3 regions of the Terrabacter sp. NPDC000476 genome follow, and region 2 is predicted to be linked to each of the others. Evidence: predicted binding sites of a transcription regulator. Region 2 holds the regulator's gene; each other region holds the start of a gene.

Region 1 (4,419 bases), 820 kb from region 2:
GAAGGTGCGGTCCGGCCCGCGGACGACGGTGGCGAGCACCTCAGCAGCGTCGGCGGCGGTGTATCCGAACTCGGGGCCGTCGCCGGGATCGGCACGGAACGCCACCTTGATGCGCTGCTCGTCGGCACGCCACGTGCGGCCGACGTTGTCGTGCGCGTGGACGGTGGCCGCGTCGAAGGCCGCGTTGCCGAAGGTGTGGTCGAAGTGGACGTGCGTGTTGACGACGTGCCGCACCTCGATGTCCCGACCGAGGCGGCGCACGTCGTCGAGCACCTGGCCGCCCTCCCGGTCGCTGGCCCGGGTGTCGACGACGACGGCCCCATCACGCCCGAGCACGAGCCCGACGTTGACGTCCCACTGCGGGTAGCGCGCCACGAAGACGCGGTCGGCCACCTCGACGAAGCCGGCTCCGGTCGAGGACGGGCGCGTCGGTGCGGGCATGCGCCCACCGTAGTGCGACCGCATGCGTGGCAGGGTGGGGTCATGGCCTGCGTCTTCTGCTCCATCGTGGCCGGCGAGGCCGAGGCGGACGTCGTGCTCGACGAGCCGGACTTCGTCGGCTTCCTCGACCGGCGACCGGTGTTCAAGGGGCACGTCCTGCTCGTGCCGCGCCGGCACGTCGACACCCTGCTCGACCTCCCGGAGGCGCTGCACGCCGGCCTGCTCGGGGCGACCCGACGCCTGGCCGCGGCCGCGGTAGAGGGGCTCGGCGCGCAGGGCAGCTTCGTCGCGATGAACAACGTCGTCAGCCAGTCGGTGCCGCACCTGCACGTGCACGTCGTGCCCCGCACCAAGGGCGACGGCCTGCGCGGCTTCTTCTGGCCGCGCACCACGTACGCGTCGGCGCAGGAGTCGGGGGAGTATGCCGGTCGCGTCGTCGCCGCGCTGGCGGCAGGTGCGGGCAGCTGAGCCGGGCGGGCCGGATCCGCTCGCACCCGGTCGCGGAGGATGCTCGGACTGTTTGCACTCTCAGGTCGAGAGTGCCAATAATGGCGTTAGCACTCTCCTCGTGGGAGTGACAGATATGGGCCGTGTGCCGAGGGGCTGGGTTCGCAGCGACGTGAGCTGAGGAGACCGGTCCCGTCCGTCGCGGGCGTCAGGCGGCCCACCACCATCGATTCGCGTGGGAGGAACCACCCGAATGGCCAAGACCATTGCGTTTGACGAAGAGGCGCGCCGCGGGCTCGAGCGGGGAATGAACATCCTCGCCGACGCCGTCCGTGTGACGCTCGGCCCGAAGGGCCGCAACGTCGTCCTCGAGAAGAAGTGGGGCGCCCCCACGATCACCAACGACGGCGTCTCCATCGCCAAGGAGATCGAGCTCGACGACCCGTACGAGAAGATCGGCGCGGAGCTCGTCAAGGAGGTCGCCAAGAAGACCGACGACGTCGCCGGTGACGGCACGACGACGGCCACCGTGCTCGCCCAGGCCATGGTGAAGGAAGGCCTGCGCAACGTGGCCGCCGGCGCCAACCCGATGGCCCTCAAGCGCGGCATCGAGAAGGCCGTCGAGGCCGTCTCCGCCCGTCTGCTCGAGCAGGCCAAGGAGATCGAGACCAAGGAGCAGATCGCCTCGACCGCCAGCATCTCGGCGGCCGACGAGGAGATCGGCGGCCTCATCGCCGAGGCGATGGACAAGGTCGGCAAGGAAGGTGTCATCACCGTCGAGGACTCCAACACCATGGGCCTCGAGCTGGAGATGACCGAGGGCATGCGGTTCGACAAGGGCTACATCTCGGCCTACTTCGTCACCGACACCGAGCGCATGGAGACCGTCCTCGACGACGCCTACGTGCTCGTCGCCAACTCGAAGATCGGCAACGTCAAGGACCTGCTGCCGCTCCTCGAGAAGGTCATGCAGTCGGGCAAGCCGCTCCTCATCATCGCCGAGGACATCGAGGGCGAGGCGCTCGCCACCCTCGTCGTCAACAAGATCCGCGGCACGTTCAAGTCGGTCGCCGTCAAGGCCCCCGGCTTCGGCGACCGCCGCAAGGCGATGCTCACCGACATCGCGATCCTCACCGGTGGCCAGGTCATCTCCGAGGAGGTCGGTCTCAAGCTCGAGAACGCCACCCTCGACCTGCTCGGCAAGGCCCGCAAGGTCGTCGTCACCAAGGACGAGACGACCATCGTCGAGGACGCCGACGACCGCAGCCAGATCGAGGGCCGCATCGCCCAGATCAAGGCCGAGATCGAGAAGTCGGACTCCGACTACGACCGCGAGAAGCTCCAGGAGCGCCTCGCCAAGCTCGCCGGCGGCGTCGCCGTCATCAAGGCGGGCGCGGCCACCGAGGTCGAGCTCAAGGAGCGCAAGCACCGCATCGAGGACGCCGTGCGCAACGCCAAGGCCGCCGTCGAGGAGGGCATCGTCGCCGGTGGTGGCGTCGCCCTCATCCAGGCCGCCGACTCGCTCGACTCGCTCGCCCTCGAGGGTGACGAGGCGACCGGTGCGAACATCGTGCGCGTCGCGACCGAGGCCCCGCTCAAGCAGATCGCGATCAACGCGGGTCTCGAGGGTGGAGTCGTGGCCGAGAAGGTGCGCGGGCTCACGCCGGGTCACGGCCTCAACGCCGCGTCCGGCGAGTACGTCGACCTCCTCGAGGCCGGCATCATCGACCCGGTCAAGGTGACCCGCTCGGCGCTGCAGAACGCGGCGTCCATCGCGGCCCTCTTCCTCACGACCGAGGCCGTCATCGCCGACAAGCCGGAGAAGGCCGCTCCGGCCATGCCCGGTGGCGACGACATGGGCGGCATGGGCGGCATGGGCTTCTGAGCCCACCCCCTGACGCCTCGCGACAGACCGAAGGGCGGTTCCCCCACGGGGGGAGCCGCCCTTTCGGCATCCACCGAGCCGGTATGCCGTCTCGCTCAGTTCGTGGAGACGGCGTGCGTCGTGCGAGGAGTGTCGGCGTCCTCGGGGGCGGGCTCCGGGGTGCTCGGTCCGATCTGTCGGCACGCGCCCGTGAGCTCGCAGCGCACGAGCCCGTTGCGGGCGAAGTCGGGCGAGTCGACCGACATCACCAGGGCCGTGCCGTCGTCGGTCATCCGTGAGCTCTCGACCTGCAGACCCGAGTCCCCGACGGCGTCGAGCAGGACCCGGCCGGTGGCCGCCTCGACGACGACGGAACCCGGCGCGGCGACGACGTGACGGCCGTCGGGCGAGATCCCCGTGGGCGTCACGTCGCCACAGACCGCGAGCCGCACGGCGGGCGGGTCGACGGTGAGGTCGAGCAGGCGGTAGCAGTGGCCTGCCGGCTGCGTGGCGTCGAGGTCGTCGGGCACGGTGTCGACGACCAGCGCCGTGCGCCCTTCCTCGTCGACGGCCCGGACGTTGCCCCGGATGCTCGTGCGCCTGCCGGTGGTCAGGTCGACCTGCACGGACGTGCCGGCCTCGTCGTAGCCGGCGAGGTCGACGGCGTAGAGGACGTCGCCGACGAGGGCCGCCGGCGCGGCGTCGACGCGGACCGTCCTCAGCTCGCGGCCACGGCTGTCGGCGACGTGGATCACGCCGGTGCCGGGGTCGAGGATCGCCGACTCGTCGCGCCAGGCGATCCGGCTGCGGTCGGCGCTGACGACGAACCGGTCGGCGCCGCTCAGCACGGAGGACGTGCCGTCGGGCAGCACGATCACGACCCTCTGGTGGGTGCCGGAGGTCGGGCGGTAGACGTAGCCGCCGTGGTCGAGCCGGCTGAAGGTGGTGAAGCCGGCCTCGTCGGGGGCCGCGAGCGCCGGTCGGCTGCCGTCCCTGACGACGCCCGCGACGGCGTACGGCACGCCGGGGTCGGCGGCGGGGGCGTTCGCCGCGAGGGTCGGCTTCCCGGAGGCGAGCGCATCGCGCAGCACGACCGTGCGGGTCGGTGCGGGCGTGGGGACGGCGGGCGTGCTCGTCGGGACGCCCGTCTGCGTGGCGGAGAGGCTCGGAGCCCGGGTCGCGGGGACGGTGCTCGTGCGACCACCGAGGCCGGACCATGCGAGGGGGACCGCGACGGCGAGGACCGCGACCGCGGCCACACCGGCGGCCACGGCCCGACGGCGGTCGCTCCGGCGCTTGGCCTCGAGGACCGCGGTGACGAAGCTGCCCGTCGCGTCGACGTGCTCGGCCTCGCTGTCGAGGTGGGCCCGGAGTTCGATCTCGTCGGGGCTCATGCCGTGGCCTCTCTCATCGTGACGCGCAGGCTCTTCAGGGCCCGGCTCGTGTGGCTCTTGACGGTGCCGACGGAGCAGCCGAGGATCTCGGCCGTCTGGGCCTCCGTGAGGTCCTCGTAGTAGCGCAGCACGATCGCGCTCCGCTGCTGCCGGGGCAGCGCCGCGATCTGGGCCCGCAGGTCGTGGTCGGCGGCCGGTTCGCCCGCGACCGCGGGGTCGGTGAACGTGACGAGGTCGCTGTTCGTCACCTCCTGGCGCCGCACGGGACGCCGC
Region 2 (4,419 bases):
TTCGAGGCGAACGTCGAGTGGGAGCTGCTGCGCGGTGGGGCGCGCGTCGACTCCGGGTTCACGACGGCCTCCGAGGCGGCCCCGGCCCGCGGCTCGTACGCCTTCCGCACCCAGGCCGTGCCGGCCGGCGACTACGTCCTGCGCGTCTTCGCGACGAGCGCCGAGAGCGGCGCACCGATCGCCGAGCAGCGCGTGCCCGTCACCGCCCGCTGAGCGCCCTGGCCGTATGCCGTCAGCGCCAGCGGGCGCGCGCGCTGAGCACGGCGAGCGCGGCCGGCCCGGCGGAGGACGCGCGCAGGATCGTCGACCCCAGTCGCACGGTCCGCGCCCCCGCCCCGGTCAGCACCTCGAGCTCGTGCCCGGTGATGCCGCCCTCCGGGCCGACGACCACGAGCACGTCGCCGTCCGCGGGCAGGTCGACCGCGGCGAGCGGCTCGGCGGCGTCCTCGTGGAGCACGAGCGTCAGGGCGGCCGACCGCACCCGCCCCGCGAGGGCGGTGAGGTTGACCGCGGGGGTCGTGACCGGCATCCGGGACCGGCGCGACTGCTTCGTCGCCCGCGTCACGACGGCCGCCCACTTCGCGAGCGAGCGGGCCGCGCGCTCACCTCGCCAGACGACGACGGAGCGCTCGGCCTGCCACGGCACCACCTCGTCGACGCCGAGCTCGGTGGCCGCCTCCACGGCCTGCTCGTCGCGGTCACCCTTGGCAAGGGCCTGCACGAGGACGAAGCGGGGGGCCGGCTCCGGCTCGACGTCGACCTCGAGCACCGAGCCGCGCACCCAGCCGCGGTCGACGTCGGTCGCCTCGACGAGGAGCCGGCGGCCGGCACCGTCGCTGACGTAGCAGCGCTCGCCCGGGCGCACCCGCACGACGGTCGCCGCGTGGCGCCCCTCGTCACCCTCGAGCAGGAACGACGCACCGACGACCGCGGCCGCCACCGCGCCGGGCTCGCCGAGGAAGAGCTGGTGGGTCACCGCAGCACCCGCCGGGCCACGCGGCTCACTTCTCCTTGAAGGCGTCGCGCAGCTTGCCGAAGAGCCCCTTGTTCGCCGGGGTCAGCCGGCCCTCGGGACGCTCCTCGCCGCGCAGCGCCGCGAACTGGCGCAGCAGCTCCTGCTGCTCGTCGGTGAGGCGGGTCGGGGTCTGCACGTTCGCGTGCACGAGCAGGTCGCCGCGGCCGCCGTGCCGCAGGTGCGTGACGCCGAGGCCGCGGAGGGTGAACACGTCACCGCTCTGCGTGCCCGGCTTGATCTCGAGGTCCTCCATGCCGTCGAAGGTCGAGAGCTTGAAGCTCGTGCCGAGGGCGGCGGCCGCCATGGGCAGCTCGACGCTGCAGTGGAGGTCGTCGCCGCGACGGGTGTACGTCTCGTGGTTGACGACGCGGATCTCGACGTAGAGGTCGGCCTGGGGCCCGTTGCCCGGGCCCACCTCGCCCTCCCCGGTCAGCTGGATGCGGGTGCCGGTGTCGACGCCCGCGGGGATCTTCAGCTTGAGCGAGCGCCGGGTGCGCACGCGGCCGTCGCCCGAGCAGTCGTGGCAGGGGTCGGTCAGCGTCGCGCCGAAGCCCTGGCAGTTGACGCACGGCCGCGAGGTCATCACCTGGCCGAGGAAGCTGCGCTGGATCTGCTGCACCTCGCCGGCCCCGTTGCAGATGGGGCAGGTCTGCCGGCCGGTGCCGGGCTCGGCGCCGTCGCCGCCGCACCGGCCGCAGCCGACGGCGGTGTCGAGCGTCAGCTCCTCCTCGGAGCCGAAGACGGCCTTGGCGAGGTCGATGTCGAGGCGCACGAGGGCGTCCTGGCCGCGCTGCACGCGTGAACGGGGTCCGCGCGCGCCGCCCGCCTGGCCGGCGCCGAAGAAGGCGTCCATGACGTCGCTGAACGAGAAGCCCTGGCCCGCGCCGAAGCCGGCTCCGCCGCCCGAGGCGAACGGGTCGGCGCCCATGTCGAACGACTGGCGCTTCTGCGGGTCGGAGAGCACGTCGTAGGCCTGCGAGACCCGCTTGAACTCCTCCTCCGCCTCGGCACCCGGGTTGACGTCGGGGTGCAGCTTGCGGGCGAGCCGGCGGTAGGCCTTCTTGATCTCCTCCTGGCTCGCGTCGCGCGAGACCCCGAGGACGGCGTAGTAGTCGTTCAAGCTGGGCTTCCTTCTGGTGCGTGGTGCGTTCGGTTCCGTCGGTCACGGCGTGGCGTCGTCGGCGCCGCGAGCGGTCGGTGGCCGGTCGGAGGGTCCGGCCGGGTCGGGCGGGTGGTCAGGTGGCCTGGTTCGCGTCGAGGATCTCGGAGACGTAGCGGGCGACGGCGCGGACCGAGGCCATCGTCGTGGGGTAGTCCATGCGGGTCGGGCCGAGCACCCCGAGGCTCGCCACGCGCTCCGCCCCGGAGCCGTACCCCATCGAGACGAGCGAGGTCGTCTGCAGGCCGGTCACGGGGTTCTCCGAGCCGATCCGCACGGAGACGAGCTCCGGGTCGTCGCCGAGCTGGCCGAGCAGCCGCAGCAGGGTCACGTGCTCCTCGAGCGCCTCGAGGATCGGCCCGATGGTGCGCGGGAAGTCGGTGCCGGCGCGGGCGAGGTTCGCCTGGCCGGCGAGCACGACGCGCTCCTCGCGCTCCTCGACGAGGGCGTCGCCGAGCGCCGAGACGACGGCCTCCATGGCCACCCGGTCGGTGTCGGCGGTGTCGTCGGCGCCGGCCGCAGCCGCGGCGTCGTCGACGAGGTGGCGCAGCCGGGCGGCGGCGACCGTGAAGGGCACGCCCGCGGCCACCTCGTTGAGCCGCGTGCGCATCGAGGCCACGAGCCGCTCGCCGTCGGCGTCCGCGAGCACGCGGCCGGTGTCGACGACGCGCTGCTCGACGCGTCCGGTGTTGACGATGAGCACGATCATCAGGTGGCTCGTGCCCATGGGCACGAGCTCGATGTGCCGCACCGTCGAACGGGTCAGCGACGGGTACTGCACGACCGCGACCTGGCGGGTGAGCCCGGCGAGGAGGCGCACGGTGCGGTCGACGACGTCGTCGAGGTCGACGGCGCCCTCGAGGAACTGGCTGATGGCGCGCCGCTCCCCCGGGCCGAGCGGCTTGACCGCGCTCAGCCGGTCGACGAAGACGCGGTAGCCCGCGTCGGTCGGCACGCGCCCGGCGGAGGTGTGCGGGGCGTGGATCAGCCCCTCCTCCTCGAGCAGCGCCATGTCGTTGCGCACCGTGGCCGCGCTGACGCCGAGGTGGTGGCGCTCGACGAGGGCCTTGCTGCCGACGGGCTCGGAGGTCTGGACGTAGTCCTGCACGATGGCGCGCAGCACCATCAACCTGCGGTCCTCGCTCAACGTGTCCCTCCTTCGCTGCCCGGTCACCGCCTCGCACGGCGGACGCCGACCGACTCTGGCACTCTCGGTCGACGAGTGCCAAGTCTACGTCGTGGGCCGCGGATCTCCGACTCCACCGTATGCCGCCCGCCGCCCACCCGCGTGGCGCCGCGGCGCGCGCCCGCCCGGCCGCATACGCTCCCTTGCCGTGCCTCCCATCGACCGATACGGATCCGACGTGCTGAGCGGCGACTGGCGCGCCCCGAAGCGGGGGCGCTCGACGCCCCTGCCCGCGGAGCCCGACCTCGTCGTCGAGGAGGTCGAGACCGGCTGGGTCGGCGCCGTCGTGCGGGTCGAGAAGGTGGGCGGCATGCATGTCGTCCACCTCGAGGACCGGCGGGGGCGCACCAAGGCGTTCCCCCTCGGGCCCGGCTTCCTCGTCGACGGGGCACCCGTGACGCTGACCCCGCCCACCGCCGCGGCGAGCGCGCGCCTCGCCGACGCCCGGCGCGCCGAGTCCCGCACGGCGAGCGGGTCGGTCGCCGTCCAGGGCGCCCGGGCCCGGGTCGCCAGCGGCTCGCGGATCTACGTCGAGGGCCGCCACGACGCGGAGCTCGTCGAGAAGGTCTGGGGCGACGACCTGCGGGTCGAGGGCGTCGTCGTCGAGCTGATGGACGGCGTCGACGACCTCGCCGGCATCATCGCCGAGTTCGAGCCCGGGCCGGGCCGCCGGCTCGGCGTCCTCGTCGACCACCTCGTGCCCGGCACCAAGGAGGCCCGCATCGTCGAGCAGGCCCGCGCGCTCCCGGGGCTGTCGCGGCACGTCAAGGTGCTCGGCCACCCCTACGTCGACGTGTGGCAGTCGGTGCGCCCCGAGCGCCTCGGCTGGCAGCAGTGGCCGGTCATCCCCCGCGGCACCTCGTGGAAGCACGGCATCTGCGCGGAGCTCGGCTGGCCGCACGCCACTCAGGCCGACATCGCCCGGGCGTGGAAGCGGATCCTCGGCACGGTGCGCAGCTACTCCGACCTCGAGCCGACCCTCCTCGCGAGCGTCGAGGAGCTCATCGACTTCGTGACCGAGCCCGGAGCCTGAGACGCACGGGGGTCCGGCACCGCTGC
Region 3 (4,419 bases), on a different contig from region 2:
CTTGACGGCGGCGACGTTGAACGTGCCGCGGATCTTGTTGACGACGAGCGTCGAGAGGGCCTCGCCGTCGACGTCCTCGGCGATGATGAGCAGCGGCTTGCCCGACTGCACGACCTTCTCGAGGACCGGGAGCACCTCGGCCACGGCCGAGATCTTGCCCTGGTTGATGAGGATGTAGGCGTCCTCGAGGACGGTCTCCATGCGCTCGGTGTCGGTGACGAAGTAGGCCGAGAGGTAGCCCTTGTCGAACTGCATGCCCTCGGTGAACTCGAGCTCGGTCGCCGTCGTCGAGGACTCCTCGACGGTGATGACGCCGTCCTTGCCGACCTTGTCGAACGCCTCGCCGATGAGGCCACCGAGGGTGGCGTCCTGGGCGGAGAGCGTCGCGACGGAGGCGACCTCGTCCTTGCCGTCGACCTCGCGGGCGTTCTCGAGCAGGCGGTCGTTGACCGCGGTGACGGCCTTGTCCATGCCGCGCTTGAGCGCGGCCGGGGCGGCGCCGGCGGCGACGTTGCGCAGGCCCTCCTTGACCATGGCCTGGGCGAGGACCGTGGCGGTCGTCGTGCCGTCACCGGCGACGTCGTTCGTCTTGGTCGCGACCTCCTTGGCGAGCTGGGCGCCGAGGTTCTCGTAGGGGTCCTCGAGCTCGATCTCGCGGGCGATGGTGACGCCGTCGTTCGTGATCGTGGGGGCGCCCCACTTCTTGTCGATGACGACGTTGCGGCCCTTGGGGCCGAGCGTCACCTTGACGGCGTTGGCGAGCGCGTTGACGCCGCGCTCGAGCGACTTGCGGGCGGAGTCGTCGAACTCCAGCTGCTTGGCCATGATGTTCCTTTGGCTCGGGTTGCGTTGTGGTTCTTGGTCTTCCGGGAAGGACCCGGGTCAAACGAGACGCACCCCGGCGAGGCCCCAGCGGGGCTCACCGGGGTGCGTTCACGGCATACGGCTGGGTCAGCCGACGATCGCGAGGACGTCGCGCGCGGAGAGGATGAGGTACTCCTCGCCGCCGTACTTGACCTCGGTGCCGCCGTACTTGCTGTAGATGACCTTGTCGCCGACCTTGACGTCGAGCGGCACGCGCTCCGAGCCGTTCTCGTTGAAGCGGCCGGGACCGACGGCGAGGACCTCGCCCTCCTGGGGCTTCTCCTTGGCCGTGTCCGGGATGACGAGGCCGGACGCGGTGGTCTGCTCGGCCTCGAGGGACTTGACGACGATGCGGTCTTCGAGCGGCTTGATGGAAACCGACACGGTGGTGACCTTCCCTTCGGGACAGTCGGAATGGAACTGCGGACTGGGGCTCTTCGAGGCTGGCCGCCGTCGCGGGGGTCGACCGAACTCGAGGAGGACGCTGGCACTTTCGGTGCGAGAGTGCCAACACGAGCAAATCTAGGTTTGCCGTTAGCACTCGGTCAAGTCGAGTGCCAATACTCGTCGTCCCCGCGAGGCTGCGAGGATGGCGTCATGGACGCCGCGATGGTCGACCGCCTGTCCGCGGGCGAGGGATGGGCCCTGCTGCAGTCGCTGCCGCCCTACGACGAGGCGGCCTCGCTGGGGCTGCAGGGACGGCTCCGCGACGCGGGCTTCGCCGCCGACCTCGTGGCTGCTGCCCTGACCCAGTCGCGGCTGCGGGCGCGCGCGGCCGACAAGTTCGGTGAGTTCGCCGCCGGCATGCTCTTCACCCCAGACGGCCTCGAGCAGGCCACCCGCCTGCCCGTCGCTGCCCGCCACGCGCACCGGTACGCCGCCGCCGGCATCCGTGAGGTGCACGACCTCGGGTGCGGGGTGGGCGCCGACGCCATGGCGCTCGCCGGCCTCGACCTCACCGTCCACGCGGTCGACGCCGACGACGTCACCGCGCGCGTCGCGGCCGTCAACCTGCGGCACTGGCCGTCGGCCCACGTCACCCACGGGCTCGCGGAGGACGTATGCCTCCCCGACGTCGCGGGGCCCAGCCACCTCGGGCTGTGGCTCGACCCCGCCCGCCGCGTGAGCGGGGTGGCCGACATCAGCGGCCGCACGAAGCGCGTCTTCTCCCTCGACGCGATCTCGCCGTCGTGGCAGCAGGTGCAGGCCTTCGCCGCCCGGGTGCCGGCGACCGGGGCCAAGCTCTCCCCCGCCTTCCCCCACCGCGCACTGCCGCCGGGCACCGAGGCGCAGTGGACCTCGTGGAACGGCGAGGTGCTCGAGTGCGCGGTCTGGTGGGGGCCGCTCGCGACGACGCCGGGCCGCACGGCCTCGGTCGCGACCGAGGCGTCGACGTGGCTCGTGACCGAGGCCGACGCCGAGGAGGGCACGCGTCGGCCGCCCCTCGGCTCGGTCGCCGAGGTGGGCGAGTGGCTCTACGAGCCCGACCGCGCCGTCATCCGGGCCGGGCTCACCGGGGCCCTCGTCGACGCTGTCGAGGGCGCGGAGCTCGCGGGGGGCGTCGGCTACGTCAGCAGCCGAGCGGCGCACGAGGTCGCGTGGGCGCGGCGGTTCCGCGTGCTCGAGGCCATGCCGCTCTCGACGAAGCACCTCGCCCGGTGGCTGCGCGACCACGGCCACGACCGCGTGACGATCAAGAAGCGGGGCGTCACCCTCGACGCCGACCAGCTGCGCCGGCAGCTGAAGATGACCGGCAGGGGTCGGGGCGGCTCCGAGGCGACCCTCGTGCTGACCCGGGTCGGCGGCGGCCAGGTCGCCCTCGTCGTCGCGCCCGCCTGAGTCCGCCCGCCTGAGTCCGCCCACCTGAGTCCGCCCGCCTGAGTCCGCCCACCTGGCCCCGGTCCGGTGATCTTCCACCGGACCGAGCACGCTCCACCGGACCGAGCACGCTCCACCGGACCGAGCACGCTCCACCGGACCGGGCGCGCCCAGCCGACCGGCTCAGGCGCTGCGGTAGCGCTCGTGCAGCGCGCTCCACGTCTCGTCCCACTCGGGCAGGGCGGCGCCGTCGAGGTCGGCCTCGAGGCGGCGCACGTAGGTGTCCCAGCCCGCGGCATACCCCGCCGCCTGCTGGTCGCCGAGGCGCTCGTGCCGCAGCCGCAGCCGCGCTTCGTCACCCTCGGCGACGAGCTCCACCGTCACGAGGGTCGCCGCGCCGCCGACGGGCCACTCCCAGACCAGGCGGGTGGGCCGCTCGCACGAGACGACCCGGCACGACGGGGTGTCGGCGTCGTCGAAGTGGATCGTGAAGGCACCCCCGGGGCGCAGGTCGCCGGTCACCGGCGCGAACCACCGCGCCAGCCGCTCGGGGTCGGTGCAGGCCTCCCAGAGGTCGTCGGTCGAGGTCGCGTAGCGGCGGTCGAAGACGGCGGCCACCCCCTCGCCGTCGCGCTCGATGCGGCCCAGCATTTCGGTCAGCTCGCTCATGCCTGCTCCTCTCGCCTGGCCCGCGCGCCGCGGGCGATCTCGGTGTCGAGGGCGTCGAGGCGCTGCCCCCAGAACGTGCGGACGTCGCGGCACCACTGCTCGAGCTCGTCGAGCGCGGCCGGCGCGAGGCGGTAGACGCGCTGGCGCCCCCGCTCCTGCGCCTCGACGACCCCGGCCTCCCGCAGCACGCGCAGGTGGCGCGAGATGCCCGGCCGGGCCGCGTCGAACCGTGCCGCGACCTCGCCGGCCGTCAGCTCCCCGCTCGCGAGGTGCTCGACGATGCTCCGTCGTGTCGGGTCGGCCAACGCCTCCCAGGTGCCGTTCATGGCAAAAGCGTAACTCTCAAGTTACGTAACGCGCAAGGTACGCGTTGCTGCAGCCGCCGTCGATCAGAGGGCAGCGTCCGGTTGGGCCCCGACCCAGCGCACCGCGGCCGCGCCCGCGGCGTTGGCGGCCTCCAGCGCTCGTCGGCGGTCGGCACCGGACGCGAGGGCCGCGGCGAGCGCGCCGCAGAAGGCGTCTCCGGCCCCCACGGTGTCACCGAGGTCGCGCTTCGCCACGGGTATGCCGTCGACGCCGTCCATCCCCCAGCGCGCCCCGGCCGCCCCGAAGGTCACGAGCAGCGACCCCGGCACGAGGTCGGAGTCGGCGAGCTCGCGCATCTCCGACTCGTTGACCACCACGGGGTCGGCGAGCGCGACGACGTCGGGCGGGAGCGCGGCATACGGGGCGAGGTTGACGACGACGGTGGCTCCCGCTGCGGCGGCGGCGCGGCAGGCGGCCGCCACCGTGTCGAGGTCGACCTCGAGCGAGCAGAGCAGCACGTCGCCCGAACCGAGCCGACCGGCGGCCGCGACGAGCGACTCGTCGTGCTCGCCGTTCGCCCCCGCCACGACGATGATGGCGTTCTCGCCCTCCTCGTCGACGGTGATGTAGGCGGTGCCCGTGGGCGCGCCCGGGCTCGTGGACACCTCGGAGGTGTCGATGCCGAGCCGCCGGAGCCGCTCGACGTAGGAGCGCCCGGGCCCGTCGTCGCCGACCCGCGCGAGCATCGCGACGTCGGCCCCC

The links. Region 2 encodes HrcA, which represses chaperone genes, less so after heat shock. Its sites were predicted from a motif close to TTNGCACTCGNNNNNNNCGAGTGCNAA; they were not measured.
Region 1: groL (chaperonin GroEL) is a predicted target of HrcA. The motif match lies at 996-1,022, and genes of this name have one in related genera.
Region 3: groES (co-chaperone GroES) is a predicted target of HrcA. The motif match lies at 1,399-1,425, and genes of this name have one in related genera.

Annotation. Positions count from the first base shown of each region.
Region 1 is NZ_JBEPDF010000001.1:1,913,257-1,917,675, reverse strand. It holds gene ABT295_RS08950 (MBL fold metallo-hydrolase) at 1-441, opposite strand, end outside; gene ABT295_RS08945 (HIT family protein) at 484-909, shown strand; gene groL (chaperonin GroEL) at 1,142-2,773, shown strand; gene ABT295_RS08935 (hypothetical protein) at 2,869-4,146, opposite strand; gene ABT295_RS08930 (SigE family RNA polymerase sigma factor) at 4,143-4,419, opposite strand, start outside.
Region 2 is NZ_JBEPDF010000001.1:1,090,594-1,095,012, forward strand. It holds gene ABT295_RS05120 (Gmad2 immunoglobulin-like domain-containing protein) at 1-213, shown strand, start outside; gene ABT295_RS05125 (16S rRNA (uracil(1498)-N(3))-methyltransferase) at 233-976, opposite strand; gene dnaJ (molecular chaperone DnaJ) at 1,002-2,135, opposite strand; gene hrcA (heat-inducible transcriptional repressor HrcA) at 2,251-3,321, opposite strand; gene ABT295_RS05140 (DUF3097 domain-containing protein) at 3,509-4,393, shown strand.
Region 3 is NZ_JBEPDF010000003.1:466,463-470,881, reverse strand. It holds gene groL (chaperonin GroEL) at 1-825, opposite strand, end outside; gene groES (co-chaperone GroES) at 952-1,248, opposite strand; gene ABT295_RS18185 (class I SAM-dependent methyltransferase) at 1,462-2,703, shown strand; gene ABT295_RS18180 (SRPBCC family protein) at 2,866-3,351, opposite strand; gene ABT295_RS18175 (ArsR/SmtB family transcription factor) at 3,348-3,677, opposite strand; gene ABT295_RS18170 (PfkB family carbohydrate kinase) at 3,741-4,419, opposite strand, start outside.